Regions from separate parts of the Streptomyces sp. NPDC000348 genome, predicted to be linked through region 2. Evidence: riboswitches for the same ligand, from Rfam matches in the RefSeq annotation. Region 2 holds a riboswitch; the other holds the start of a gene.
The links. A riboswitch is a leader RNA that binds a small molecule or an ion and turns the genes downstream of it on or off. The one in region 2 is predicted to bind thiamine pyrophosphate.

Region 1 (11,911 bases), on a different contig from region 2:
TCGACCAGGCGGAGGAAGACGGCCACGTCGCGTATCAGGTCGTCGGCGTCCCGGTCGCTCGCCGCGCCCCGGATGCCGGCCTCGGCCCGGGCGCGGCGCCCGGCCCCGGAGGCGAAGAGCGCGCTCCACTCGGTGAGCTCGGGCGCGATCTCGGGGAGCACTTCCCAGGCGCTCCGTATGCGGGCCCGGGCGCGGGGCGAGGCCTCGGGCCGGCCCCGGGCGGCGAGCACGGCGGCGGCGGTGCGCAGGGCGGCGAGGTGGGCCGTCGCATAGCGCTCGTTGGACGTCTCGAGGACGGCGGCCTCGTCGAGTCCGGCCCGGGCCTGGGCGAGCAGGCCGAGGGCGGCGGGCGGGGCCGTGGCGCGGCGCAGCACCGGGTGGATGTCGCTCGCCGGGCCGTTCAGTGAGGGGGCAGGGCCGGTTGCGCGGCGCCGGCGGGCGGCGGCTGCGGACGAGTGGGCCATGACGAACCTCCTGTCGTCTTGGTGACGGCTCCCCCGCTGAGAGGTGCCGTATGTGCACATCGTGCGGTATGGCACTGACAATCCGTTCCGACCTGGGGTTTTGCTTCGCTCGGCGGTTCGCGTCAGTTTTGAACCGACCAGTCGGTTCAAAACGGGGGACTTGCTGGACGGTCCGCTCGGACTCGCCGTCACGGGCGGTGGCCCCGGACCGGTGGGGCAGGCGTGCGCCGTGCTCGCGGCCCTCACCGCGGGCGCCCTCGCGCTCACCGCGCCGCCGGCCCGCCGCCGCCAGGTGCGGACGCCGGACCGGCCGCACCCCGGGCCGAGCCTGTAGCCGACCCGTGAACGGACGGACCGCCGTTCCTGTGACAATCGGGGCCATGGAACGCAGCAGCACCACGCCGGGCGGCAGTGCCCGCCGCGAGGCCACCCGGCAGAAGCTCTACGAGGCGGCCGTCACCCTCATCGCCGAACAAGGCTTCTCCGCCACCACCGTGGACGAGATCGCCGAGCGGGCGGGGGTCGCGAAGGGCACGGTCTACTACAACTTCGCGAGCAAGTCGGTCCTCTTCGAGGAGTTGCTGCGGCACGGGGTCGGTCTGCTGACCGCCTCGCTGCGGGAGGCGGCCGAGCGGACGGCCGGGGAGGGCGGCGGCAGGGTCGACGCGCTGGACGCGATGATCCGCGCGGGGCTCCTCTTCATCGACCGCTACCCGGCCTTCACCCAGTTGTACGTGGCCGAGCTGTGGCGCACCAACCGGGCCTGGCAGTCCACGCTGACGGTGGTGCGGCAGCAGGCCGTGGCGGTGGTCGAGGGCGTGCTGCGCGAGGGCGTGGCGAACGGCGAGTTCAGCGACGAGATCGACGTCCCGCTGACGGCGGCGGCGCTGGTCGGCATGGTGCTGGTGGCCGCGCTGGACTGGAAGTCCTTCCAGCCGGAGCGTTCCCTGGACGACGTGCACTCCGCCCTGTCCCGGCTGCTGCAGGGGCGGGTCAGCGGCCGCCGCTGAATCCGGGACGGACGAAGGCGCCGGTCCGGCGGCGACCGCGTCCCCCGCGGGCCGCCGTCGGACCGGCGCCTTCCTCGCTCCCCCGTACGTCCCCCCGTGGAACCCCCGGACGGTCGTCCCCCCGGTTCCCCCCGTCCCTCGCTCCCGTCGGCGGTGCCGGCGGAAGGAGCGGATCGTGGGCCCGTACCGTTCCGGCGCCCCGTGTCGCCGGTTCCGGGGGCGGGCCCCTCTCCGTGGTCCCCACTCTCTCGTCCCCGCGGGCCGGCACCCATCCGCGTGCGTACTCAACTCGGCGGCTAGGTACGGGTACTCAGGACCGCGCACGCGCGCCCACGGCCCGGTGCCGCCGAGGGCGGGGGTACTCGGGGAAGGGCTCCCGGTGGCGGCGGATAAAGTCCCTGGCATGGCACGGATTGCGGTGATCGGCGCCGGGATGGGCGCGATGGCGGCCGCCGCCCGGCTGGCCGTCGCGGGCCACCGGGTGGCGGTGTACGAGCGGACGGAGACGTACGGCGGTGCGCTGCGCCGTCTGGAGCGGGACGGGTTCGCCTTCGACACCGGGCCCGGGCTGCTCCCGCTGCCGGCGGTCTACCGGGACCTGTTCGTGAAGACCGGCAGGGAGCCGCTGGAGGCGTGTGTCGAGCTGGTCCAGGTCGACCCGTCGTCGCACCACGTGTTCGCGGACGGTACGCGCGTGTCGCTGGCGGGCGCCTCCCGCGCGGGCGTCGTCTCGGCGCTGGAGGAGAGCCTCGGGACGGACGCGGCCCGGCGCTGGGGGGACTTCCTGGTGCGGGCCCGGGAGGCCTGGGACCGGTCGCGCCGACCGCTGCTGGAGGAGCCGCTGTGGCCCAACTGGCAGGTCCTGGCCGGGCGTGAGCCGTATCCGGCGGTCCCCCACAGGAAGTTCCTGCGCACGCGCAGGGCGGGCACGCTCGCGGAGGTCGGGGCGTGGGAACTGCGCGATCCCCGGCTGATCGCGCTGCTGGAGAGCCATGCGCTGGCGTACGGCCTCGATCCCCGCGACACCCCGGCGAGCGCGGCGGTGCTGCCGTACATGGAGCACGCCTTCGGCCTGTGGTACGTGCGCGGCGGCATGCGGGAGCTGGCGCGTGCGGTGTACGAGCGGTGCCTGGCCCGCCGGGTGGAGTTCCACTTCGGTGCGGAGGTCGCCGGGGTGCTGGAGAAGGACGGCCGGGCGGCGGGGCTGGAGCTCGCCGGCGGCGCGGTGGCGGAGGCGGACTTCGTGGTCGCCGGGGTGGCTCCCGGGGTGCTGGACCGGCTGAGCCGGGGGACGCGGGTGCGCGGGGACGGCGAGGTCCCGGGCCGGCGGGGGACGGCGAGCCGGGTGACGGTGGCGCTGGCGCTGCGGGGCGGGCGTCCGGAGGGGACCCCGCACCGCACGGTCGTGCACACCGAGGACCGGGAGGCCGAACTGGAGTCGCTGTCCGGTGCGCCCGGGGGCCCGCCCCCGCGGCCCACGGTCACGGTGCTGCGGCCGGACGACCCGGCGCCGGTCCCGGACGCCGGCCACGAGGCGGTCACGGTGACGTCGGTGGTGCCCGCCGGGGCGGAGGGTGACTGGGACGCGTACGCCGAGGAGCTGATCGCCGTCGCCGGGCGTGCGGTGCCCGGTCTGCGCGACCGTCTGCTGTGGCACGAGGTGCGCACCCCGGCCGACATCGCCGGGGAGACCGGCGCCGAGGGCGGCGCGGTGCCGGCACCGGCGCTGGCCGCGGCGGGCGGGCGGCTGCTGCACCCGGCCAACGGCACCCGGCTGACGGGGCTGTTCACGGCCGGGGGCTGGTCCCACCCCGGCGGCGGGCTCCCGCACGCCGGTATGTCGGGGGCGCTGGTGGCCGGGCTGATCGTGGAGGGGCCGGAGTTCCGCGGGTCGCGGTGAGCGCGCTCAGTAGCGGTACTGCTCGTCGTACCCGCTGCCGTGCGTCTGTCCGTCGCCCTGGTACGGGTACTGCTGCTGCTCGGGCGGGAGTTCACCGCCGTACGCGTCGTCGGCGGTGCGCTGCTGCGGGACCCACAGGCCGCCGGCCGGGGTCTCGGCGCCGTAGCCCTGCTGGGCGTACGGGTCCTGGCCGTGGCCCTGCTGGGGGTACTGCTGCGGGTCGGCGTAGCCGGTGTCGTACGAGGCGTTCCCGTAGGCCGAGTTGCCGATGTACGGGTCGGAGTAGGCCGCGTACTGCTGCTGGCCCGTGGTGTCGTAGCCCTGCTGCTGGCCGTAGCCGGAGTAGTCGTAGGCGTGGTTCGGGTCGGTGCCCTGGGCGGCCGCCGCGTACTGCTCCTGGGACGGGGCCGCGTACCCGGTGTCGCCGTAGACGCCGTAGGAGCCGGTGTCGTCGGGCATGGGCTGCGGCTCGTAGACGGCGGTGGTCCCGTCGGCCGTCGGCCGGTCGGGACGGGCGGCGGGGGTGAACACGTCGTCGCGGTCGTAGTCGTCGTCCGCGCGGTGGCCGGTGCCGTCGCGGTGCACGTCGCCCTCGTCGCCGTGACCGGCGCCGGACGCCTCCAGGTCGGAGACCTCCAGGGTCGGCTCCTGGCGTCCGCGGTCGCCGCGGCGGCCCTTGGCGGCGGCCAGCGCCGGCGCGTTGACCGCCCAGCCGGCCGCGAAGCCGCGGCGGAACGACAGCGTCACGTAGGTCTGGCCGACCGCGAAGGCCGCGGCGCCCAGCCCGATGACGACGACGGACGGGATCAGCACACCGAGCACGACGCCGAGGAAGCCGGCGAAGGCGAGCAGCCGCCAGCGCAGGCGTGCCTTGTACTGCAGCAGCACCTCACCGAGCAACCACAGCGCGACGATGCCGAACGCGATGTAGAGGACCGCCCAGCCCATGTACGCCCCTCTCCCAGTGGCCGCTACTCAGTGTGTCGTATATCAGTGCGACCGGTCTAGGCCCGCGGTGGGTGGTGCAGGCCCAGGTTCTCGTAGATTTCCAGGGTCGCCGTGGAGTTGTTGAGTGTGATGAAGTGCAGTCCGGGCACTCCCTCGGCCAGCAGCCGGGCACAGAACTCCGTGGCGAACTCGATACCGATGGAGCGTACCGCCGCCGGATCGTCCTTCGCTGCGAGGATCCGCTCTTTGAGGGCCTCCGGGAACGACGCGTTACTGAGCTTCGGCAACCTCTCCAGCATCTTCACGCTGGTCACCGGCATGACTTCGGGAATCACGGGAGTCTCGCAGCCCGCCGCGTGTACTCGGTCACGCAGGCGCAGATAGGACTCGGGCCGGAAGAACATCTGCGTGATCGCGTAGTCGGCGCCGGCCCGGCACTTGTCGACGAAGCGGGCGACGTCGGTGTCCCAGTCGGCCGAGCGCGGGTGCATCTCCGGGAAGGCGGCGACGCCGACGCAGAAGTCGCCCGACTCCTTGATGAGCCGGACGAGTTCGGCGGCGTAGGTCAGGCCCTGCGGATGCGGCACCCAGTCGCCCATGGGGTCGCCGGGCGGGTCGCCGCGCACGGCGAGCATGTTGCGGATCCCGGCGTCGGCGTACTGGCCGATGATGTTGCGCAGTTCGGCGATGGAGTGGTCGACCGCGGTGAGGTGGGCGACCGGGGTGAGGGTGGTGTCGGCGACGATCTGCTGGGTCTCCTTGACCGTGCCCGCGCGCGTGGAGCCGCCCGCGCCGTAGGTCACGGAGACGAAGTCCGGCCCGACCGCCTCGACCCTGCGCAGCGCGCTCCACAGGTTCCGCTCGCCCTTGGGGGTCTTCGGCGCCGAGAACTCGAACGAGAACGTCGTCTTGCCGGTGGCGAGCATGTCGCGCACGGTGCGGGCGCGGTCAGTCCTGGTGGATGCGGTTCCGAGGGCCATACCGGCAGGTTAGCCAGGGGGCCGTGGTCCCCCAACCGGATGGGTGACATTTGTCTGAAATGCCGACTTGTTGTCCACCCCTTGGACAGACCCGGGACGCGCGGGGGTCATCCGGCGTCCGAGGGCGCCGCCTGCCGCAGCCGCTTCGCGAACTCGGCCGCCGCCGCGCCCGGGTCGTCCGCCTCGGTGAGGGCCCGTACGACGACGACCCGGCGGGCGCCGGCGTCCAGCACCTCGTCGAGGTTGCCGAGGTCGATGCCGCCGATGGCGAACCAGGGGCGGTCGGTGCCGAGGGCCGCGGTGCTGCGGACCAGGCCGAGGCCGGGGGCGGGCCGGCCGGGCTTGGTGGGGGTGGGCCAGCAGGGGCCGGTGCAGAAGTAGTCCACGCCGGGCTGGACGGCCGCCGCGGCGGCCTCCGGCTCGGTGTGGGTGGAGCGGCCGATCAGGACTCCGTCGCCCAGGACGGCGCGGGCGGCGGGGACGGGGAGGTCGCCCTGGCCGAGGTGGAGGACGTCGGCGCCGGCGGCGTGGGCGACGTCCGCGCGGTCGTTGACCGCGAGCAGTCTGCCGTGCCGGGCGCAGGCGTCGGCGAGGACCGCCAGGTGCTCCAGCTCCTCGCCGGCCTCCATGCCCTTGTCCCGTAGCTGCACGATGTCGACCCCGCCGGCCAGGACCGCGTCCAGGAACTCCGCGAGATCGCCCTGCCGCCTGCGGGCGTCGGTGCACAGGTAGAGCCGGGCGTCGGCGAGCCGGGCGCGAGCGGTGGCGGTCATACGGGGTCCCCTCCGGGAGGTCGGCGGCGCACGGACCCGGTGGGCCCGGCGTGTCGTGGCGGGCGCCCCGGCCGTCACGGGCCGGCGGAGCTCGCACCGCAACGGACCCTATGCCGCCGCGCCGGCACGGTTCCCCGCGGCCGGGGCTCGCGCCCCGGCCGGTGGTGTCCTGGTGGAGGGACGGCCGGGTCCGGGTCAGACCGCGAGTGCCTGGGCCCGGCGCTTCACCTCCGTGCCGCGGTTCTCGCCGAGCGCCTGCGCGGGCGTGCCCGGCAGGGTGGGGTCGGGGGTGAAAAGCCATTCCAGCATCTCTTCGACCGTGAAGCCGTCGTCCCGCAGGAGCGTCAGGGTCCCGGTCAGGCCCTTGACGACCTTGTCCCCGTCGATGAAGGCGGCGGGCACGTGCAGCGCGCGGTTCTCACCCCGGCGCACGGCGATGAGCTGGCCCTCCTTGACCAGCTGCCGGACGCGCGTCACCTCGACGCCGAGCATCTCGGCGATGTCGGGGAGGGTGAGCCAGGCGGGGACGAGAGCATCGATCTTTGCGTCAATCTCGGTCACGGGACAAGCCTGCCATCTGCCACCGACAGTCGGAAGTCAGCCCCGCCCACCTGGGCGGACGCGCCGGGCCGGGGCCTCACGCCGTCGCCGACTTCAGGGGCCGCGCCGGGTCCGCCAGCAGCTCCGCGTCCATCATCGTGCCCGCCTCGATCAGCCTGCGCCCCTGCGCCATGTCCCGGGGCCGCCCCACCGCGAGCAGCGCGACCGGGCGGGACCCCCGCAGCCAGCAGACGCTCCACGCCGCCTCGGCGGGGTCCCCGCGCCACACCGTCCGGTCGGCGTCCGCGTGGTGCCCCGCGTACTGCACGAAGCGCCCGAACTGCTCGGACCAGAAGTACGGCACCGGGTCGTAGACCGCCGGCTCCCGGCCGGTGGCCGCGCCGAGGATGTTCACGGCGACCGTGCGCGGCCCCTGGAGGGCGTTGTCCCAGTGGTGGACCAGCAGGCGCTCGCCGTAGCGCCCGGAGGGGAAGGACGCGCAGTCGCCGACCGCGTACACGTCCGGCAGGGAGGTCGCCAGATGACGGTCGGCGAGGACCTCCCCGTGCGCCCCGAGCCCGATGCCGGAGCCCGCCAGCCAGGCGGTGGCGGGCCGGGCCCCGATGCCGACGACCACGGCGCCCGCGGGCAGCCGCGTGCCGTCGTCCAGGACCACCGCGCCGGGCTCGACGCGCTCCACGCGCGCGCGGGTGCGCAGCGTGACGCCGGCCTCCGCGTACCAGGCGGCCATCGGGGCGGCCACCTCGGCGGGCAGCGCCCCGACGAGCGGCCGCTCCTCGGCCTCCACGACGGTGACCGCGCAGCCCGCCTCGCGGGCCGCCGTGGCGAACTCCGCGCCGATCCAGCCGGCGCCGACCACCACGACGTCGTGCTGCCGCGCGAGCACCGGCCGCAGCCGCGCGGCGTCGTCCAGGGTGCGCAGCAGATGCACGCCGGGCACGCCCTCCGTGCCCGGCAGCCGGACCGGTTCCGCGCCGGTGGCGACCACCAGGACGTCGTACGGGACGGGCCCGGCCTCCGTGTCCAGCTCGTGGTCGGCGGGGCGCAGGCCGAGCACTTCGCAGCCGAGCCGCAGTTCGACGCCGGCGTCCTCGAAGTCGACGTCGAAGGCGGAGTCCTCGGCTTTGCCGAGCAGCACCGCCTTGGACAACGGCGGCCTGTCGTACGGCTGGTGGGGTTCCGCGCCGATCAGGATCACGGTGCCGTCGAAGCCCTGCTCCCGCAGGGCGAGGGCGGTCTGCACGCCGGCCATGCCCGCGCCCGCCACCACCACCCGCCGCGGCTCGGACCGTACCGGTTGCTGCGTCTGCTCGCTCACCCGATCACCTTAGACACCTGACGCGGCCTCACCGGTCGAGCTGCTCCACCACGCTCGTCCCGCTGCCCGGCTGCGACTCCCACTCCCAGCTCTCCTCCAGCCGCACCCGTCCGTCGGGCAGTTCCACGACCGTCGACACACAGTGCCCCGAGGAGGTGGTGCCGTCCCGCTTCAGCTGCACGTACCGGAAGTCCAGCCGGTCCCCCGCGCGGGTGCCCACCAGGTGCCCGCGGACGACGTCGCCGCCCGCGTACTCGGCCCAGACCTCGCCGTCCCGCTCGTGGTAGACGAAGCGGGTGCGGGTGCCGACCTGGCCGGGAGCCTGGTCGGCCACGGGGGCGAGGACGAGTCCGTCGAGCGATCTACGGGGCGGGGCGGAGTCCCCCGGTTGAGGGTGGTGGCGGGTGACGGGCGGGCGGGCCACGGTGAGGCTCCCTTACGAGTGCGATGTGCCTGGGGCTAGGGTGGCCAACGTACAAGCACTCGCGGGAGCCCGGACGCACCGGGCTGAGAGGGAGGCTGGCGGCCTCCGACCGTACGAACCTGATCCGGGTCATGCCGGCGAAGGGAGGGGCCGAACGCCCATGTCGCCCACGCTCACCTCGGACGTCCTCGTCGTCGGGGGCGGAATCATCGGTCTGGTCACGGCCTGGCGGGCCGCGCAGCGCGGTCTGGTCACGGCCGTGGTGGACCCCGAGCCGGGCGGCGGCGCCGCCCGGGTGGCCGCCGGGATGCTGGCCGCCGTCACGGAACTGCACTACGGCGAGGAGACCCTGCTCGGTCTGAACCTCGCCTCCGCGCGGCGCTATCCGGGCTTCGCGGCCGAGCTGACCGAGCTGACCGGCCACGACCTCGGCTACCGCGCGTGCGGCACGCTCGCCGTGGCGCTGGACGCCGACGACCGCGCCCACCTGCGGGAACTGCACGCGCTGCAGCAGCGATCGGGGCTGGACTCGCAGTGGCTGTCCGGGCGGGAGTGCCGGCGCCTGGAGCCGATGCTCGCGCCGGGGGTGCGCGGTGGTCTGCGGGTGGACGGCGACCACCAGATCGACCCCCGGCGGCTGGCGGCCGCGCTGCTCACCGCCTGTGAGCGCGCGGGTGTGACCGTCCACCGCGCGTGGGCCGAGCGGCTCACGGTCGCCGGGGACCGGGCGACGGGCGTCGTCACGGCCGACGGCACCGGGCTGGGCGCCGGACAGGTGGTGCTCGCCGCGGGCAGCCTCAGCGGGCGGCTCGCGGGCGTCCCGGAGGACGTGCTGCCGCCCGTGCGCCCCGTGAAGGGGCAGGTGATGCGGCTGGCGATGCCCGCGCGGCACGGTCCCTTCCTGAGCCGGACCGTGCGGGCCGTGGTGCGCGGCGGCCACGTCTACCTGGTGCCGCGCGAGAACGGCGAGCTGGTGATCGGGGCGACCAGCGAGGAGCTGGGCTGGGACACCACCGTGACCGCGGGCGGCGTGTACGAGCTGCTGCGCGACGCCCACGAGCTGGTCCCCGGCATCACCGAGCTGCCGCTGACCGAGACCCGGGCCGGACTGCGCCCCGGCTCCCCCGACAACGCGCCGCTGCTCGGCCCGACCGGTCTCGAGGGGCTGCTGCTCGCCACCGGCCACTACCGCAACGGCGTCCTGCTGACGCCGGTCACCGGCGACGCCATGGCGGAGGCCCTCACCACCGGCGCCCTGCCGGAGGTGGCCCGTCCGTTCACCCCGCGGCGCTTCGGCGCCGCCGTCCGCACGGAGCAGCCCGCATGAACGTCTCGGTCAACGGGGAGCGCCGGGAGTTCGCGCCCGGCACGGCTCTCGACCTCGTCGTGAGGTCGCTCACCACGGCGCCCTCGGGGGTGGCCGCAGCCCTCAACGAAACCGTCGTCCCGCGCGCGCAGTGGCCCGCCACACCCCTGCGTGAGGGTGACCGCGTGGAAGTCCTGACCGCCGTCCAGGGAGGCTGAGCATGGCCGACGATCCGTTTCTCCTCGGCGGTACGTCCTTCACGTCCCGCCTGATCATGGGCACCGGCGGGGCGCCGAGCCTCGACGTGCTGGAGCGGGCGCTGGTGGCGTCCGGGACGGAGCTGACGACCGTCGCGATGCGGCGGGTGGACCCCTCGGTGCGCGGGTCCGTGCTGTCGGTGCTGGAGAAGCTGGGCATCCGGGTGCTGCCGAACACCGCGGGGTGCTTCACCGCCGGGGAGGCCGTGCTCACCGCGCGTCTCGCGCGGGAGGCGCTCGGCACGGATCTGGTCAAGCTGGAGGTCATCGCCGACGAGCGGACCCTGCTGCCGGACCCGGTCGAGCTGCTGGACGCGGCGGAGACGCTGGTCGACGACGGGTTCACGGTGCTGCCGTACACGAACGACGATCCGGTGCTGGCGCGGAAGCTGGAGGAGGCCGGGTGTGCGGCGATCATGCCGCTGGGGTCGCCGATCGGGTCGGGGCTGGGGATCCGGAATCCGCACAACTTCGAGTTGATCGTGGAGCGGGCCGGTGTGCCGGTGATCCTGGACGCCGGTGCGGGGACCGCGTCCGACGCTGCGCTGGCGATGGAGCTGGGGTGCGCGGGGGTGATGCTGGCGTCGGCGGTCACCCGGGCGCAGGAACCGGTGCTGATGGCTTCCGCGATGCGGTGCGCGGTGGAGGCGGGGCGGCTGGCGCGGCGGGCCGGGCGGATTCCCCGGCGGTGGTTCGCCGAGGCGTCGTCTCCCGCGGAGGGCATGGCCGTGCTGGATCCGGAGCGGCCTGCTTTCTAGGCGCTGCTTGCCGGGGCTGAGCGGGGGCGGGTTCCGCTCGCCGGCGCTCACAGGGTGCCTCCCCGCTCCCGGCTGCTCCCCCGCTCCCGGCTTCGCTCGAGCGGGGGGACCCCATGAGCGGGAGGTACCCCCACCGCCCACCCGTGCCGCCCTGGGGGTACCTCCCAGGCCCTTGAGGCACTGGGGGGCACGATTGCCCGCGGTGACGCGATCCGCACGTCACAGGTCCGCTGCAACGGGGGACGAACGGGGCGGGCGTGTCGGTGGGGGCTCGTAGACTCGGTGCGTGGACACGACCCTTCAGGACCCTCTGGTCGGGCAGCTGCTCGACGGCCGGTATCGCGTCGAGGCGCGGATAGCGGTCGGCGGGATGGCCACGGTCTACCGGGCCGTGGACACCCGTCTGGACCGCATCCTCGCGCTCAAGGTGATGCACCCCTCCCTCGCGGCCGACGGCTCGTTCGTCGAGCGGTTCATACGCGAGGCGAAGTCGGTCGCCCGGCTGGCCCACCCGAACGTGGTGCAGGTCTTCGACCAGGGCACCGACGGGGGGTACGTCTATCTGGCGATGGAGTACATCGCCGGCTGCACCCTGCGCGACGTGCTGCGCGAGCGCGGGGCGCTCCAGCCGCGCGCCGCGCTGGACATCCTGGAGCCGGTGCTGGCCGCGCTCGGCGCCGCGCACCGGGCCGGGTTCGTGCACCGCGACATGAAGCCCGAGAACGTGCTGATAGGGGACGACGGCCGGGTCAAGGTCGCCGACTTCGGGCTGGTCCGCGCCGTGGACTCGGTGACGAACACCACGGGCACCGTGCTGGGCACGGTCTCGTACCTGGCCCCGGAGCAGATCGAGAGCGGCAGCGCCGACCCCCGCGTGGACGTCTACGCCTGCGGCATCCTGCTGTACGAGATGCTGACCGGCGGGAAGCCGCACGACGGCGACTCCCCCGCGATCGTGCTCTACAAGCACCTGCACGACGACGTGCCGGCCCCGTCGGCCGCCGTGCCCGGCATGGCGTACGAGCTGGACGAGCTGGTCGCCTCGGCGACCGCGCGCGACCCCGGGATCCGTCCGCACGACGCGGTGGCGCTGCTCGCCCAGGTCCGCGCGGGGCGCGGCCGGCTCACCGCCGAGCAGCTCGACGCCGTGCCGCCGCGGGCGCTGGCGCCGGAGCACGACAACGCCGAGGACCGTACGAGCGTCATCCCGCG
Region 2 (11,911 bases):
GTCGGCGTGGTCGCCGTCGCCGTGATGGTGGGGCTGTGGGAGCTCACGTCGCGGCTGCGGGAGCGCAAGGGCATCAAGGCGCCCCTGGTACCGCTCGCGCTGGGCGGTGCGGCCATGGTCGTCGCCGGGTACGCCCGAGGGGCCGAGGGCGCGTGGGTGGCCACGGCGCTCACCGCGCTGGCGGTGCTGCTCTGGCGCATGGCGGCGCGGCCCGAGGGCTACCTCAAGGACGTCACGGCGGGCGTCTTCGCGGTGTTCTACGTCCCCTTCCTGGCGACCTTCGTCGCGATGATGCTCACCGCCGACGACGGTCCGTGGCGCGTCCTGACCTTCCTGCTGCTGACGGTCGTCAGCGACACCGGCGCGTACGCGGTCGGCTGGCGCTTCGGCAGGACCAAGCTCGCCCCGCGCATCAGTCCCGGCAAGACCCGTGAGGGCCTGCTGGGCGCGGTGGCCTTCGCGATGGTCGTCGGCGCGCTGTGCATGCAGTTCCTGATCGACGACGGCAGCTGGTGGCAGGGCCTGCTCCTGGGCCTCGCGGTCGCGGCCAGCGCCACCCTGGGCGACCTCGGCGAGTCCATGATCAAACGCGACCTGGGCATCAAGGACATGGGCACACTGCTTCCCGGCCACGGCGGCATCATGGACCGCCTGGACTCCCTGCTGCCGACGGCACCGGTGGTGTGGCTGCTGCTGGTGCTCTTCGTCGGCTCCGGCTGACCCGCACCCGCGTGGCCGGACCGGGCCCCCGTCCTCTCCGGACGGGGGCCCGGCCGCTGTCCGGTGCGGTGACGGTCCTCTTCTCATCCTCACGGCACACGCGGGGCCGGGCGGCGACGGCAGGCACCACGGCGGCCCGCCCTGCCGGCGGTGCGGGGCACTCCCCGACCGGAAGGGCCGCCGCCGGCCACACCGTCACTGCGGCCCGTGGCACCGCACGAGGACCGGTTCTCCCCCCTCTTCGTGGTGACCGCCGGCCCGTTCCGAGCCCGGCCGGGCCACCCGTGTGGATCTGCGACACTGGTAGGACCATGCCCAAGCCCGGAGAACTCACCTTTGTCGCGCCGCGCGGAGCCAAGAAGCCGCCGCGGCACCTCGCCGATCTCACGCCCGCCGAGCGCAAGGAGGCGGTCGCCGCGGCCGGTGAGAAGCCGTTCCGCGCCAAGCAGCTCTCGCAGCACTACTTCGCGCGGTACGCGCACGACCCGGAGCAGTGGACCGACATCCCCGCGGGCTCGCGCGGCAAGCTCCAGGAAGCGCTGCTCCCCGAGCTGATGACGGTCGTACGGCATCTGTCGACCGACCAGGGCACCACCCGCAAGACGCTGTGGAAGCTGTTCGACGGGACGCTCGTCGAGTCCGTGCTGATGCGTTACCCGGACCGGGTGACCATGTGCATCAGCTCCCAGGCGGGCTGCGGCATGAACTGCCCGTTCTGCGCGACCGGGCAGGCCGGGCTGGACCGGAACCTGTCGACCGCCGAGATCGTGCACCAGATCGTGGACGGGATGCGGGCGCTCAGGGACGGCGAGGTGCCCGGAGGCCCGGCGCGGCTGAGCAACATCGTGTTCATGGGCATGGGCGAGCCGCTCGCCAACTACAACCGGGTCGTCGGGGCCGTCCGCCGCCTCACCGACCCCGAGCCGGACGGGCTCGGGCTGTCGCAGCGCGGGATCACCGTGTCCACCGTCGGTCTCGTCCCGGCGATCCACCGGTTCTCCGACGAGGGCTTCAAGTGCCGCCTCGCCATCTCGCTGCACGCCCCCGACGACGAACTGCGGGACACCCTCGTCCCCGTGAACACGCGGTGGAAGGTGCGCGAGGTGCTCGACGCCGGGTTCGAGTACGCGGCCAAGTCCGGGCGGCGCCTGTCCATCGAGTACGCCCTCATCCGGGACATCAACGACCAGGCCTGGCGTGGTGACCGGCTCGGACGGATGCTCAAGGGCCGGCCGGTACACGTCAACCTGATCCCGCTCAACCCCACGCCCGGCTCCCAGTGGACCGCCTCCCGCCCCGAGGACGAGAAGGCGTTCGTGGAGGCGATCGCCGCGCACGGTGTGCCGGTGACGATCCGGGACACCCGTGGACAGGAGATCGACGGGGCGTGTGGTCAGCTCGCCGCGAGCGAGCGGTAATGTGACTCGCGTAAGCACATCTTCATATTCCGACAGGGGAGCGCCACAGCGCTGAGAGTGCGGCACCGGCCGCAGACCCTCCGAACCTCGCCCAGGTCATTCTGGGTAGGGAGATCGGTCATCACTCGAGCTGTTGCGCCCTGCCCGGGAACCCTCACGGGGATCCCGGGCAGGGCCGCGTCTCTTCCTGGTCACTCCAGGAGGAATCAAGTGGGCATCACCAAGAAGGTCACGGTCCTGGCCGTCGGGCTGGGGCTGGTCGCCCTGTCCGCGTGCGGATCGTCCGACGGCGACGACGCGGGCGGTGACGGGTCCAGGACCGTGACCCTCGTCAGCCACAACTCGTGGGCCGTCTCGAAGGACGTCGTCGCCGCCTTCGAGAAGCAGTCCGGATACAAGCTCAAGGTCCTCGAGGACGGCGACGCCGGGCAGGCCGTGAACAAGGCCGTCCTGACCAAGGACAACCCGCAGGGCGACGTCTTCTTCGGCGTCGACAACACCCTGCTCTCCCGTGCCCTCGACAACGGGCTGTTCCAGCCGTACGAGGCGAAGGGCTCCGACCTGATCCCGGCCGAGTTCCGCGTGGACCGGGACAAGCACCGGGTCACCCCCGTCGACACCGGCGACATCTGCGTCAACTACGACAAGGCGTGGTTCGGCGAGCACGGGCTGACCCCGCCCAAGAGCCTCGACGACCTGGTCAAGCCCGCGTACAAGGACCTCCTCGTCGTCGAGAACGCCTCCACCTCCTCGCCCGGCCTCGGCTTCCTGCTCGGGACGGCCGCGAAGTACGGCGACGAGGGCTGGCCGGACTACTGGAAGAAGCTCAGGGCCAACGGCGTCAAGGTGGTCGACGGCTGGGAGCAGGCCTACAACGAGGAGTTCTCCGGCTCGGCGGGCGGCAGGAAGGCCAAGGCCGACCGGCCGCTGGTGGTGTCGTACGCCTCCTCGCCGCCGGCCGAGGTCATCTACGCCGATCCGAAGCCGGACAACGCGCCCACCGGCGTCGCCGAGGGCACCTGCTTCCGCCAGGTCGAGTACGCGGGGCTGCTGAGCAACGCCGGGAACCCCGAGGGCGGCAAGGCGCTGCTCGACTTCCTGATCAGCAAGACCTTCCAGGAGGACATGCCGCTCAACATGTTCGTCTACCCGGTGCTGGAGGGCGCCCGGGTGCCCGAGGACTTCGCGAAGTTCGGGCCGCGGGCGAAGGACCCGGAGACCATGGACCCGGCGAAGATCGCCGACAACCGTGACCAGTGGGTCAAGTCGTGGACCTCGCTCGTACTGAAGTGACGCGAGCCGCGGCGAGGCGGCGCGGGAGCGCGGCGCGGCTCGGCCTGATGGCCGTGCCCGTCGCGTTCTTCGCCGTCTTCTTCGCCTATCCCGTCACCGCGATCGTCGCGCGCGGACTGAAGGCCGACGGGACCTGGCACCTCGGGCGGATCGGGGACGTACTGGCGCAGTCCGACGTCCGGCAGGTCCTGTGGTTCACCGCCTGGCAGGCCCTCGTCTCCACCGCCCTCACCCTGCTGGCCGCCCTGCCCGGCGCGTATGTCTTCGCCCGCTTCGACTTCCCCGGCAAGCAGGTGCTGCGGGCCGTGGCGACCGTGCCGTTCGTGCTGCCGACGGTCGTCGTCGGTACGGCGTTCATGGCGCTCGTCGGACGCGGCGGACTCCTCGACGAGCTGTGGGGCCTGCGGCTGGACACCACCGTGTGGGCGATCCTGCTCGCGCACGTCTTCTTCAACTACGCCGTCGTCGTACGCACCGTGGGCGGACTCTGGTCCCAGCTCGACCCGCGGCAGGAGGAGGCCGCGCGGATGCTCGGCGCCTCGCGGTTCGCGGCCTGGAGGTCCGTCACCCTGCCCGCGCTCGCGCCCGCCGTGGCCGCCGCCGCGCTGATGGTCTTCCTGTTCACCTTCACCTCCTTCGGCGTGGTCCAGATCCTCGGCGGGCCCACCTTCTCCACCCTCGAAGTGGAGATCTACCGGCAGACCTCCGAGATCTTCGACCTGTCCACGGCCGCCGTCCTGACGATGATCCAGTTCGTCGCCGTGGGCGTGATCCTCGCCCTGCACGCCTGGACCGTACGGCGCCGGGAGACCGCGCTGCGGCTGGTGGACGCCTCGGTGACCGCGCGCCGGCCGCGCGGTGCCGGGCAGTGGGCGCTGCTGGGCGGAGTCGTCGCGACCGTCGCCGTACTGATCCTGCTGCCGCTCGCCGTGCTGGTGGAACGCTCCTTCGGCGCCGCCGGCCTCGGCTACTACCGGCAGCTGACCCATGACGACGGGGGAGTGTTCCTGGTCGCGCCGATCGAGGCGGTCGGCAACTCGCTGCGGTACGCCGTCGCCGCCACCGCCATCGCCGTCGTGATCGGCTCTCTCGCCGCCGTGGCGCTGACCCGGCGGGACGCGGGACGGCTGGTGCGCGGGTTCGACGCGCTGCTGATGCTGCCGCTCGGGGTGTCCGCGGTGACCGTCGGCTTCGGTTTCCTGATCGCCCTCGACGAGCCGCCGCTGGACCTCCGTGCCTCCTGGATCCTGGTCCCGCTCGCCCAGGCGCTGGTCGGCGTCCCCTTCGTGGTGCGGACCATGCTGCCGGTGCTGCGGGCCGTGGACGTACGGCTGCGGGAGGCGGCGGCGGTGCTCGGGGCGTCGCCGTGGCGGGCGTGGCGGGAGGTGGACCTGCCGTTGGTGCGGCGGGCGCTGCTGGTCGCGGCCGGGTTCGCCTTCGCGGTGTCGCTCGGGGAGTTCGGGGCGACCGTGTTCATCGCGCGGCCGGACAATCCGACGCTGCCGGTGGCGGTGGCGCGGCTCCTGGGGCGGCCCGGGGACCTCAACTACGGCCAGGCGATGGCCCTGTCGACGATTCTGATGATCGTGTGCGCGGTGGCGCTGCTCGTGCTGGAGCGGCTGCGGACCGACCGGACCGGGGAGTTCTAGATGCTGCTGAGCCTTCGGGCCGCGACCGTCCGTTTCGGCGGGCGGGCGGTGCTGGACGCCGTCGACCTGGAGGTCGCGGAGCACGAGATCGTGTGCGTGCTCGGTCCCAGCGGCAGCGGAAAGTCGACGCTGCTGCGGGCGGTGGCCGGACTGCAGCCCCTCGACTCCGGACGGATCCGGCTCGACGGACACGACCAGGCGGGCGTGCCGGCGCACAGGCGCGGGGTCGGGCTGATGTTCCAGGACCACCAGCTCTTCCCGCAGCGGGACGTGGGCGGCAACGTGGCCTTCGGGCTGCGGATGCACGGCGCGTCACGCACCGAACAAGCCGATCGTGTGAGGGAGTTGCTGGACCTGGTGGGGCTGCCGGGGGCGGCCGGACGTGCCGTGGCCGCGCTGTCCGGCGGTGAGCAGCAGCGCGTAGCGCTCGCCCGCGCCCTCGCGCCGCGCCCCCGCCTGCTGATGCTCGACGAGCCGCTCGGACAGCTCGACCGCTCGCTGCGGGAACGGCTGGTCGTCGAACTGCGCGAGCTGTTCGGCCGGCTGGGCACCACGGTGCTCGCCGTGACCCACGACCAGGGCGAGGCGTTCGCGCTGGCGGACCGGGTGGTGGTGATGCGGGACGGGCGGATCGCCCAGTCCGGTACGCCACTCGAGGTGTGGCGGCGTCCGGCCGACGCGTTCGTGGCCCGCTTCCTCGGCTTCGAGAACGTCGTCGGGGCGACGGTCGCGGACGGGGTCGCCGTGACACCGTGGGGCAAGGTGCCGGTGCCGGAGGACGCCCCGCAGGGCGAGCGGACGCTACTCGTCCGGCCCGCCGGTGTCCGCCTGGTCCCGGCCGGCGAGGGCCTGCGCTGCACGGTGGCCGGGCGCACCTTCCGCGGCACGCACGTCGCCGTCCGCCTCCAGCCCGAGGACGCGCCCCGCCTGGAGGCGGCCTGCGCGCTCAGGGACGCGCCGGACGCCGGGGACGAGGTCGGCGTGGAGTTCGACGCGGCGGAGATCGCCGTGCTGGAGCGGGCGACGTCCGGCTGAGGGGCCGGCGACGGAAGCGGCCCGCCCCCGGGAGGGGACGGGCCGCCACTGCGTGCGGGAGGCGTCAGCGCTCGCTGTTCGCCCCGCGACGGCGCATGCCGAAGAAGACCGCGCCACCGCCGGCCACGACCAGGGCGGCCGCGACGCCGGCGATCAGACCGGTGTTGGAGTTGGCACCGGTCTCGGCGAGGTTCGACTCACCGCCGGCCGGGGACGGCGCGTTGCTCGCGGTGTCCGCCGGAGGGGTGCTCTCGCTCTCCGGCGCCGACGGGGTCGGCGTGCCGGTCTCCTCGGCCGGGGTGGAGGAGGATTCCGACGGGGTCGGGGTGGGCTCCTCCTCGGCCGGGGGCTCCTCTTCCTCCGTCGTGCAGGCCGTCCCCGGGGTGACCAGATTCGGCTTGATGTCCTCGTCGACGTAGGGCTTCGCGTCGACGTGGACGCGGTACTCGGCGTTCGGCTTCCAGTCCTCCTCGAAGGTGATGGTGGTGCCCTCACGGGAGCCCTTGACCACCTGCTCGCCGACCTTCTTGATGTCGGCGCCGTTGTTCTGCAGGAACACGGTGATGGTGGCGGCGACGCCGGCCGGGTCCACGTCGGTGACGGTGATGACGCCCTTGTCACCGTCGCACTTGGCGGCGGCCGAGAACTCGTTGATGTTGCAGGCCACCGCGTTGCCGGCGACACCGATCGCGAGAGCGGCGGACGCGGAGACGACACCGAGGGCGCGCACGGAGCGCGCGACGGTGCGGCGTGATACGGACAGAACTGCCACGTTTGTCCTTTACGGGAATGCGCAAATGCGGGGGGTTGAGGGAGTGTTGACGGAGCATCAGCACTCCCATGTAGCTCCCAGGTCTATAAGCGCCGCATAAGTAGTGTCAACGCATATGCCTACAGTGGGACCGGGCTTTGCTTTTTTATTAACCACCCAGACGTTTCAAGGCCTCCGGGGCTTCCTCGATCCGGTCGACCAGGGCGATCCGGGCCTCCATCGAGCGCTCCCGGGCGAGCGACCGCAGCAGCGGCCAGGCCGGCAGCCTCTCCGTCCAGTGCGCCCGGTTCACCAGCACCATGGGCGTGGGCTCACCGCGCGACTCGTAGTAGTTCGGCGTCGCGTTGTCGAAGACCTCCTGTACGGTGCCGGCGGCGCCCGGCAGGAAGACCACGCCCGCGGTGCAGCGGGCCAGCAGTCCGTCCTCGCGGGTGGCGTTGGCGAAGTACTTCGCGATGTGCGAGGCGAAGGCGTTCGGCGGTTCGTGGCCGTAGAACCAGGTGGGGATGCCGATCGAGTGGTTGCCCTTCGGCCAGCGGGTGCGCACCTCGAAGGCGGCACGCGCCCAGTCGGTGATCGACGGCGTGAACGAGGGCGCGGACGCCAGGAGTTCGCAGGCCTCGTCGAGCATGGCGTCGTCGTACGGGGCCGCGTAGGCGCCGAGGTTCGCCGCCTCCATCGCGCCCGGGCCGCCGCCCGTCGCCACCGTGAAGCCGGCGTGGGTCAGCGCCCGTCCGAGCCGGGCCGCGCCCCGGAACTCCTCGGTGCCGCGGGCCATCGCGTGACCGCCCATCACACCCACGACCCGTGCCCCGCGCAGGAGTTCGTCGAGGGCGTCGGACATGGCGTCGTCGTGGACCGCGCGCAGCATGGAGGCGAAGACGTCGCCGTCCGCCCTGGTCCGCTGGAACCAGGCGTAGGACAGCGCGTCCGGGGTGGCCTCGTAGCCCTCGTCGAGCGACGCGAACAGGTCGTCGGGCGTGTAGAGATGCCCCCGGTGCGGGTCGAAGGGCAGGCCCGGGACGGGCGGGAGGGCCAGGGCGCCGTCGGTGCGGAGCTTCTCCGCCGCCTCGGGACGCATCCGGCAGCCGAGGAAAACGGCCCCGGCGGTGTCGGTGGTGAGCAACTCCCTTGTCCGGTCGGTCAGGTCGACGGACTGGACACGGAACCCGGAGAGCGTGCCGCGGGAGAAGACGACCGCGTCGAACTCCTCGAGCGTCTCTATCTCGCGGTCCCCGTGATGGACGGCATGGGCGGGACTCGTCTGCACCCGCCCATGCTAGGGGGTGCCGTGTGGACCCTGCCGGGGCCGTTTCCCGGAGCCGGTCCGATCCGGACGGCCCCGGAGCCGCTCGACGGTCAGCCCTGCACCACGGCCGGGTCCATCCAGGAGACCTCCCAGGTGTGGCCGTCCAGGTCGTCGAAGGCACGGCCGTACATGAAGCCGTGCTCCTGGGTCTCGCCCGAGACCGAGCCGCCCGCCGCGACGGCCTTCTCCACCAGCACGTCGACCTTCTCGCGGCTCTCGGCGCTCAGCGCGAGCAGCACCTCGCTGCTCCGCGTGGCGTCCACGATCTCCTTCTTGGTGAACTGCGCGTACTTCTCCCTGGTCAGCAGCATCACGATGATCGTGTCGCTGATCACGACCGCCGCGACGGTCTCGTCGCTGAACTGCGGGTTGATCGAGTAGCCGAGCTCCGTGAAGAACTTCTTCGAGGCGTCCAGGTCGTCGACGGCCAGGTTCACGAAGATCATCTGCTGGTACATGGCGGGGCCTCTCCCGTTCGGTTCGGTGGCGTTCACTGGGGTAGACCGGGGGCCCGCGCGGAACTCACCGGCCCGCGAAGGTTTTTTCCGACCGGTTCCCGACCGGTTCCCGACCGGTTCCCGGACGGCTCCTCAGCGGACCAGCGGCCACGCCGACAGTTCGGCCACGACCAGGGTCAGCGGACCGAACAGGGCGAGCAGCGCACCCGCGCGGAGCGCGGCGGCCCGGCGCAGCGCCCCCGTGGCCGCCCCGAGGCCCCGCAGCGCGGCGGTGGTGCCGGCGCGGGCCTGCCTGGCCTCGACGGCGGCCGTCAGCAGCGTCGCCGTCGTGCAGCCCGCCACCAGCAGCACCCCGAGCACGACGAGCGGACCGGAGGAGGCGTCCTCGCGGTCGTGCAGCGAGGCCATGGCGTACGCGGCCGACAGCACCGCGCAGACCACGCCCAGCGGGCGTCCGAGGCGCGTGGCCTCGGCCATCAGGACCCGCCCGGCCAGCAGGCGCAGCGCGCCGGGCCGTGCCGTCTGGAGCAGCCTGCCGCACAGATGGGCGAGGCCGGGACCGGCCAGTGCGAGACCGACGGCGGTCAGGGCCAGACCGAGCAGCGCGGAGGGCCGGTCGGCCGGCACGCCCCCGCCGTCCGTACGGCTCGCGAAGGCCTCCACGGCCAGCCCCATCGCCAGCACCGCGATCCCCCACGGCAGCCCGGACGGCGGCGTGAGCGGCCCGGCGGGCGGGGCGTCGGCGGGACTTTCAGGGCTGTCAGGGCTGTCAGGGCTGTCGGGACGGTCCGCCGTGCCGTCCGGCTCCGGTGCCGTACCCGCCGTACGCCGGCCGCGGGCCGCCGCCCCCAGCTGCCTGCCGAACCGCCCGTACGCCCCGAACGACTCGCGTGCCGCCGTGCGCCGGTACGCGCCGAACCGGCCGTACACCCGCCCCGCGCGGGCCGCCCCCGCCGCGGGGTCACGCGGCCGCAGCGCCACCGCCACGGCCGCCGACGCGCTCAGCGGCACGAGCGCCAGCAGCGTCAGGGCGGCCGGCAGCGGAAGCGGCCGTCCGGCGGCGAGGAAGTCCGTCGCGGCGCCGGCCGGGGGCGTGCCGGTGAGGTCGCCGCGCAGCTGGAGGAAGACCAGCAGGGCCAGCGCCGAGCCCAGCACGCAGGACAGCGCCGTGGTGGCGGCGGAGACCGCCATCAGCCGGACGGGACCGAGACCGAGCGCCGACAGGCCGGACCGGGGCCGGGTGCCCGGATCGGTGCGAGCGACCGCGACCGCGAAGTACACGGTGGCCGCCATCGGGACCGCGCACCAGGCCAGCCGGAGCGCCGAGGAGGACGGGTCGGGGTGGCCCAGCGCGTGGCCGAGGGCGCTGAGCAGCAGGAAGCCCGTGCCCGCGGACGCGGCCGCGACCAGGAGCCGGCGCACCTGGACGGCGAGGTGGGCGCCTCGGGTCAGACGGAGAGCGAGCACGCCGTCCGGCCTTCCGTCTCGGCCGCCCCGGGGACCGGCGGCAGGTGTACGGTGCGCACGCGCCGCCCGTCGAGCAGCGACACCGTGCGGTCGGCGAGGGCCGAGGTCTGCGCGTCGTGGGTCGCGAGGACCACGGTGATGCCGTGCGAGCGGGCCGCCGTGGTGAGCGTGCGCAGCACGTGGGCGCGGTCGACGCGGTGCAGCGGGGCGGTCGGCTCGTCGGCGAACAGCACCGAGGGCGCCGGAGCGAGGGCGCGGGCGACGCAGACCCGCTGCCGCTCGGCCTGTGTCAGCTCCCCGGGGTCCCTGCGGGCCCGGTCACCGATGTCGAGGCGCTCCAGCCACTCCAGGGCCGCCGTCCTGGCCCGGCGCCGGCCGACGCCGCGCAGCATCAGGGGCAGGGCGACGTTCTCCCAGACGTTCAGCTCGGGCACCAGCACCGGGGCCGGGTCGATCCAGCCGAAGCGGTCCCGGCGCAGCCGCTCGCGGGCGCCGGGGCTCATGGTGTGCACGGGCACGCTGTTGAACCAGACCTCGCCGCTGCGTGCGGGCAGCAGGCCGGACAGACAGCGCAGCAGTGTCGTTTTTCCGCTGCCGCGCGGGCCGCCGACGGCGAGGATCTCGCCCTCCCGGACGCCGAGCGAGACCCCGCTCAGTCCGGGCGAGCCGTCGTCGTACCGGTGGTGCAGGGCTCGCGCCCAGAGCACGTCGTTGTCCGGTGGGGCCACCATGGGCGTACACCTCGGTTCAGATCGGAAAGGGCCGTGCCGTGTCCCCCGTATGGGGGAACGAGGGTGCAGCCCGCCGGTCACGGTCCGGGCTCCACGCACCGTCGTGCGTCGCGGACAGCGCGTCGCGGGAACCGAGCACGTGCTGCCCTCCTTGGCGTCATCGCCGCCCGGGCCGGGCCCGGCCCGGGCGGTGTCGGTCGCATGGGGCTCCGCTGTTCACCGGGCGGCGGGGCGGCGCGGGCCGGGAAGTCCCGTCGTCCGGCGATGGGGCGGAGCCAAGGGAACGCTAGGCAGACCGTGGGGCGTGGCCGGACAGCAACACGGCCCCGTGCCGTCCCTTCTCACTCGAACGGACGGCACGGGGCCGGTGTTGATCTTCCAGTAGGAAGATCGGTACCTCTTCCGGCCTACAGCTTGGTCCAGGCCTCGGAGAGGGTCGCGCGCAGGATCTGCTCGATCTCGTCGAAGGTCTCCTGGTTGGAGATCAGCGGCGGGGCGAGCTGGACGACCGGGTCGCCGCGGTCGTCGGCCCGGCAGTACAGGCCGTTCTCGAAGAGCTTCTTCGACAGGAAGCCGTACAGGACGCGCTCGGTCTCGTCCGCGTCGAAGGACTCCTTGGTGTTCTTGTCCTTGACCAGCTCGATGCCGTAGAAGAAGCCGTTGCCGCGGACGTCGCCGACGATCGGCAGGTCGTGCAGCTTCTCCAGGGTCGCGCGGAAGGCGCCCTCGTTGTCCAGCACGTGCTGGTTGAGGCCCTCGCGCTCGAACAGGTCGAGGTTGGCGATGCCCACGGCCGCCGAGACCGGGTGGCCGCCGAAGGTGTAGCCGTGCAGGAAGGTGTTCTCGCCCCGGTAGAAGGGCTCGGCGAGACGGTCGGAGACGATGCACGCGCCGATCGGGGAGTAGCCCGAGGTCATGCCCTTGGCACAGGTGATCATGTCCGGGACGTAGCCGAACTTGTCGCAGGCGAAGGTGGTGCCCAGCCGGCCGAAGGCGCAGATGACCTCGTCGGAGACGAGCAGCACGTCGTACTGGTCGCAGATCTCGCGCACCCGCTGG

Region 1: another riboswitch for thiamine pyrophosphate. It lies ahead of thiO (glycine oxidase ThiO); the one in region 2 lies ahead of ACFY3N_RS34160 (thiamine ABC transporter substrate binding subunit).

Annotation. Positions count from the first base shown of each region.
Region 1 covers NZ_JBIAZD010000005.1:66,919-78,829, reverse strand. Annotated here, with positions in the region: gene ACFY3N_RS12165 (SAV_6107 family HEPN domain-containing protein) at 1-464, opposite strand, end outside; gene ACFY3N_RS12160 (hypothetical protein) at 625-798, shown strand; gene ACFY3N_RS12155 (TetR/AcrR family transcriptional regulator) at 845-1,474, shown strand; gene ACFY3N_RS12150 (phytoene desaturase family protein) at 1,878-3,374, shown strand; gene ACFY3N_RS12145 (hypothetical protein) at 3,381-4,322, opposite strand; gene metF (methylenetetrahydrofolate reductase [NAD(P)H]) at 4,379-5,302, opposite strand; gene thiE (thiamine phosphate synthase) at 5,410-6,075, opposite strand; gene ACFY3N_RS12130 (Rv2175c family DNA-binding protein) at 6,271-6,636, opposite strand; gene ACFY3N_RS12125 (NAD(P)/FAD-dependent oxidoreductase) at 6,713-7,954, opposite strand; gene ACFY3N_RS12120 (hypothetical protein) at 7,983-8,378, opposite strand; TPP riboswitch at 8,430-8,541, shown strand; gene thiO (glycine oxidase ThiO) at 8,539-9,705, shown strand; gene thiS (sulfur carrier protein ThiS) at 9,702-9,902, shown strand; gene ACFY3N_RS12105 (thiazole synthase) at 9,905-10,699, shown strand; gene pknB (Stk1 family PASTA domain-containing Ser/Thr kinase) at 10,986-11,911, shown strand, end outside.
Region 2 covers NZ_JBIAZD010000028.1:10,171-22,081, reverse strand. Annotated here, with positions in the region: gene ACFY3N_RS34170 (phosphatidate cytidylyltransferase) at 1-720, shown strand, start outside; gene rlmN (23S rRNA (adenine(2503)-C(2))-methyltransferase RlmN) at 1,032-2,138, shown strand; TPP riboswitch at 2,163-2,268, shown strand; gene ACFY3N_RS34160 (thiamine ABC transporter substrate binding subunit) at 2,349-3,431, shown strand; gene ACFY3N_RS34155 (ABC transporter permease) at 3,479-5,080, shown strand; gene ACFY3N_RS34150 (ABC transporter ATP-binding protein) at 5,081-6,115, shown strand; gene ACFY3N_RS34145 (LAETG motif-containing sortase-dependent surface protein) at 6,180-6,887, opposite strand; gene ACFY3N_RS34140 (LOG family protein) at 7,036-8,157, opposite strand; gene ACFY3N_RS34135 (VOC family protein) at 8,247-8,654, opposite strand; gene ACFY3N_RS34130 (hypothetical protein) at 8,787-10,121, opposite strand; gene ACFY3N_RS34125 (ABC transporter ATP-binding protein) at 10,103-10,852, opposite strand; gene ACFY3N_RS34120 (aspartate aminotransferase family protein) at 11,260-11,911, opposite strand, start outside.